2 regions of the Ferrimonas pelagia genome follow, and region 2 is predicted to be linked to the other one. Evidence: riboswitches for the same ligand, from Rfam matches in the RefSeq annotation. Region 2 holds a riboswitch; the other holds the start of a gene.
The links. A riboswitch is a leader RNA that binds a small molecule or an ion and turns the genes downstream of it on or off. The one in region 2 is predicted to bind lysine.
Positions count from the first base shown of each region.

Region 1 (2,199 bases), on a different contig from region 2:
CATTGATAAGTGGAAAGCCCGGTACCAACATCAACACCGATGAGGCCATCGCCAGGAAGGGCTCATTGCCGATGTCAAACAAGATGGCCTGAGCCGAGACCGCCGTGGTCACAAAGGCGGTGGCACCAAAATTGAGCAGGGGGTTGAAGTGGCGGTGGGCGATCTCCTGGCGCACAAACATGCCGCAGCAGGAAGCGAGAAAGGTCAGCAAAAACACCGCCAGATCCCCCCCCGCTAGCCGGCTGAACGCGGCACAAGAGAGGCCGATCACCACCAGCACCAGCCAGCGGTTATACCGCTCCGGTGTCAGGGCGTCGAGTTTGGTCTTGACGCCTTGCCGGTCCAGGACCCCCCGCTCAGCCATGATGCAGATATGCTGGATGTCGGTCACCACACGCATATTAATGCCTCTATCGGGACACTGGCGTGCGGTGGTGATGCAGTGGTCGTTCTCGATAGTGGTCAACACCATGGCATTGGCGGACAAGGACAGCTCAACCTGAGCCATTCCCAAGGCGTAAGCCAAGCGCCGGGTGATGTCGGCGACCAAGGTGCTTTCGGCGCCATGTTGCAACAACATCTGCCCCGCCAGCACGCAGATCCGGGAGACGTCCCGTTGATTTTGATTGTCGTCCATTGCCCAAGGGTTTGGCAGATCACAGTTGGGCGCGGATCCTACCATGCGCGCTATCGCAAAGGCGTTAGCGGATCCCGGAATTAGGTTACTGATCAAACAAATTGCAGGACAAACACGAGTAATTTTACTCCAGCACCACGCCGCGACAGCGATTGGCCTTGTGTCTCAATCGCGACCAAGCGGATTATTGATGACACCCTCTGCTGCGATACAAAAAGCATATTCGCTATTATCGAGCAATCACTTAGGCTGGTTTAGCATTACATTTTTGCGATAATTGCCTGTTAAAGCAGCACAAAACCCTATATTAACCCAACCGACTCACAATCACTCACGGCAGTGTGATTGACATCACTTCGCGTGGATGTTTGAATGCCTCTGTCCCTAATTCGTAGCCGTCCAGATGGATGCTACCTCGGGGCCAGAAGAGGAGCGCTAACCAGGCAGTTTGCTTTAGGTGTCCAAACACCAAAGAGAGCAAATGAGGGGGATTGGCGCCGAGATAGGTGAACGCTTTGGAGCGTGTATCTGTCGGTTGTTGAGGCTGAATCCTCGCAATTGTCACCTTTGGTGGAGAGCTTCTGGTCTTTGCGATACCCCTAAGAGCTGAGACATCGTCTTATCTCTTCTCCGCAAATACCAAGCTCTCCGAACTTAATTAAGAATGATAAGTTCGAGAGAGACTCATGTCCGTTCTAGCGCAAGACCCTATCGCACTCGCTCCTGAGGTGCCCTTCTCCGTCGCCAAGTTCGGCGGCACCAGTGTCGCCGATTTCGCCGCGATGCAGCGCTGTGCCGAGCTGGTTGCCAGCCGACCGCAGGTTCGCGTGGTGGTGGTTAGTGCCAGTGCCGGTGTCACCAATGCGCTGGTTGCCTTGTGCCAACAACCGGCGCCTGCCGAGCGAACTGAGCAGTTGGAGATCATTCATCGGATCCAACACGCGATCTGCGAGCCCTTAGCCGAGCCGGAGATCACCACCCAGATCGATACCTGGCTGCATGAACTCGGCACGCTGTGCGCCATGGGCCCGCAAGCGGGCGTGGCCGCCTGGAAAGATCTGGTCCTCGCCTTCGGAGAGCGCTTCTCCTCCTTGCTGTTTAGCCGCATTTTGGACCGTCAGATCCGCAGTCGCTGCTTCGACGTTCGCCAAGTGCTGCGCACTGACGGCAACAACGGCAAGGCGCTGCCAGATCAAGGGGCGATCCGCACGCTGGCGCAACAACATCTGCTGCCGCTGTTGGCTGAAAACGTCGTCGTCACCCAAGGCTTCGTCGGCAGTGACAGTAACGGCAATACCACCACCCTTGGCCGCGGCGGTTCGGACTACAGCGCCGCCTTGCTGGCAGCGGGTTTATCGGCAACCGAGGTGGAGATCTGGACCGACGTACCGGGCATTTTCACCACCGATCCTCGCCTGTGCCCAGAGGCCCGCGCCATCAGTGAGATCAGCTTTAGCGAAGCCGCCGAGCTAGCCACCTTTGGTGCCAAAGTCCTGCACCCGGCCACGCTGATCCCGGCCGTCGCCAACGACATCGCCGTGTTTGTCGGCTCCAGCCGAGCG
Region 1 is NZ_BAABJZ010000004.1:54,741-56,939, forward strand. It holds gene ABEA08_RS01575 (threonine/serine exporter family protein) at 1-682, opposite strand, end outside; lysine riboswitch at 1,055-1,226, shown strand; gene lysC (lysine-sensitive aspartokinase 3) at 1,324-2,199, shown strand, end outside.
Region 1: linked by a shared signal. The riboswitch ahead of lysC (lysine-sensitive aspartokinase 3) and the one ahead of ABEA08_RS02270 (Na+/H+ antiporter NhaC family protein) in region 2 are both predicted to bind lysine.

Region 2 (2,199 bases):
CGGTAATGGAGACGGTCCAGGCTTTGGAGCCGAGGGTGATGTTGACCGTTCGGCCTATGGGCTTTGCGCCGGTAGGCGACGCCAATGAGGTGGCGGTTACGCCGGTCGCCATTGAGCTTGAAGTGGGCCTGAGCCAATTATTGCAACGACGAGAGTTGCAGTCTGAGCGGCCCGCGCTGGATCAGGCTGAGGTGGTGATCGGCGCCGGGCGCGGGGTGGAAACCGCGGAGCAGTTCGCCCTGATCGAGCAGCTGGCGGATCTGTTGGGGGCGGCGATCGGCGGCTCTCGCGCCTTAGTGGATCTGGGCTTAATCGAGAATGAGTACCAGATCGGCCAGACCGGTAAGATCATCGCACCCAGGTTGTACATTGCCGTGGGGATCTCCGGGGCCAGTCAGCACTTGGCGGGGATCAAGCAAGCGGGCACCATCGTCGCCATCGATGTCGATGCAGCTGCGCCTTTGATGCAAGAAGCGGATTATTCTTTGCAGGGCGATCTGAACACAATTTTACCGCAGTTGATCGCCGAACTGCAGAAATAACGAGACTTACTTCACGATTTGGCGGTATCTTCTGGCATAGCTGTCTGTGACTATGGTTAGAATGCCGCCAACACCAGTCCCATGGACTGAGTGTGTACCTAATATACAGGTAGAGGCGCACTGCCTATCAGTAACCCGGTTGAGGTGGATAACCTATGAGACTGGGCCAAAGGAGTCGGTGCCGAAGTGGATGTCAGGGTCGCCTGTCACTGCTGGGGTTGTGCTTAATAGGCATAACACTGCCATAGTTTTCTCTGTCAGGATGACGGATCCAGATTAACTATGGAGCGCTACTGAAAGGACGGTGGATCATTGCCATGATTTCCCCCCTCGGCTTGTGCCGTGTCAGTTGCCTCCATCTTAAATAACGACGATAAAATTAAAGATGGTAACTTTCGACTTTGCCAATACGGCGTTTTCTCTTCTGCCCCCTCTGGTGGCGATTGTACTGGCGGTAATGACCCGTCGGGTTCTGCTTTCCCTCGGTGTCGGTATCGTCATCGGTTTGCTGATGGCCAACGGCTTTGCGCCGCTGGACAGCGTGACCGATCTCGCGGGCCGGATCAAAGATCTGTTCATCGATGATGGCGCCATCAACGACTGGGAAGTGCCCCTGCTGGGCTTCTTGATCGTTTTGGGCATGACCATTGCGCTGATCAACGCCTCCGGCGCCGCTCGTGCCTTCGCCAGCTGGGCCCGTACCCGGATCCGTACCCGCAAGAATGCCCGCCTGATGACTATGGCACTGGGCTTTGTGATCTTCATTGATGATTACTTCAATACCTTAACGGTTGGCTCTGTGGCTAAGCCGGTGGCGGACGACCACAAGCTGTCTCGAGAAGAGCTGGCGTATGGCGTTGACTCCACCGCGGCACCTGTGTGTGTGATGGCGCCTATCTCTTCTTGGGGCGCGTACATCGTCGGCTTGATCGGGACGATCTTCGCCGCGCGCGGACTGGAGTTTGGGGCGCTGAGCAGCTTCCTGCAGATGATCCCGATGAATCTCTACGCGGTGTTTGCGCTGTTGCTGCTGGCCTGCGTGATCGTGTTCGATATCCGTATCGGTCCGATGGTGGGTGCCGCTCAGCGTGCGCGTGAAACGGGTGCTTTGTGGGATACCAGCAAAGGCAACCCACCCGGGGTGGACGACAAGCTGGAGATCGCCGATAACGGTTCTGTTTGGGGCTTGTTGTTGCCGATCCTGACCTTGATGGTTGCCTCGGTGTATTTCATCCTGTCCACTGGCGCGGCCAACCTGGATGCCGATGAAGCCTTCAGCGTGATGCGCGCCCTAGAGGAAACGGAAACCACCATCGCCTTGTTTATGGCTTCTTTGGTGAGCTTAGTGGTCGCTCTGGGCTTCTGCCTGCGTCAAGGCCTGCGCGCTGCGGTGGTCGGTCAGGCGCTGATCAGCGGCGTTAAGTCGATGCTGCCTGCGGTCTACATCTTGCTGTTTGCTTGGACCATTGCCGGCGTGATCGGCGATCTGGAAACCGGCACCTTCCTGGCCAGCCTGATCGGCAACGCGACCCCGCTGTGGTTGCTGCCAGTGCTGATCTTCCTGCTGGCGGGCCTGTGTGCCTTCGCCACGGGCTCGAGCTGGAGCACCTTCGCCATTATGCTGCCTATCGCTGCCGATATGGCGCTGGCGGCCGAT
Region 2 is NZ_BAABJZ010000006.1:89,028-91,226, forward strand. It holds gene ABEA08_RS02265 (electron transfer flavoprotein subunit alpha/FixB family protein) at 1-542, shown strand, start outside; lysine riboswitch at 645-843, shown strand; gene ABEA08_RS02270 (Na+/H+ antiporter NhaC family protein) at 928-2,199, shown strand, end outside.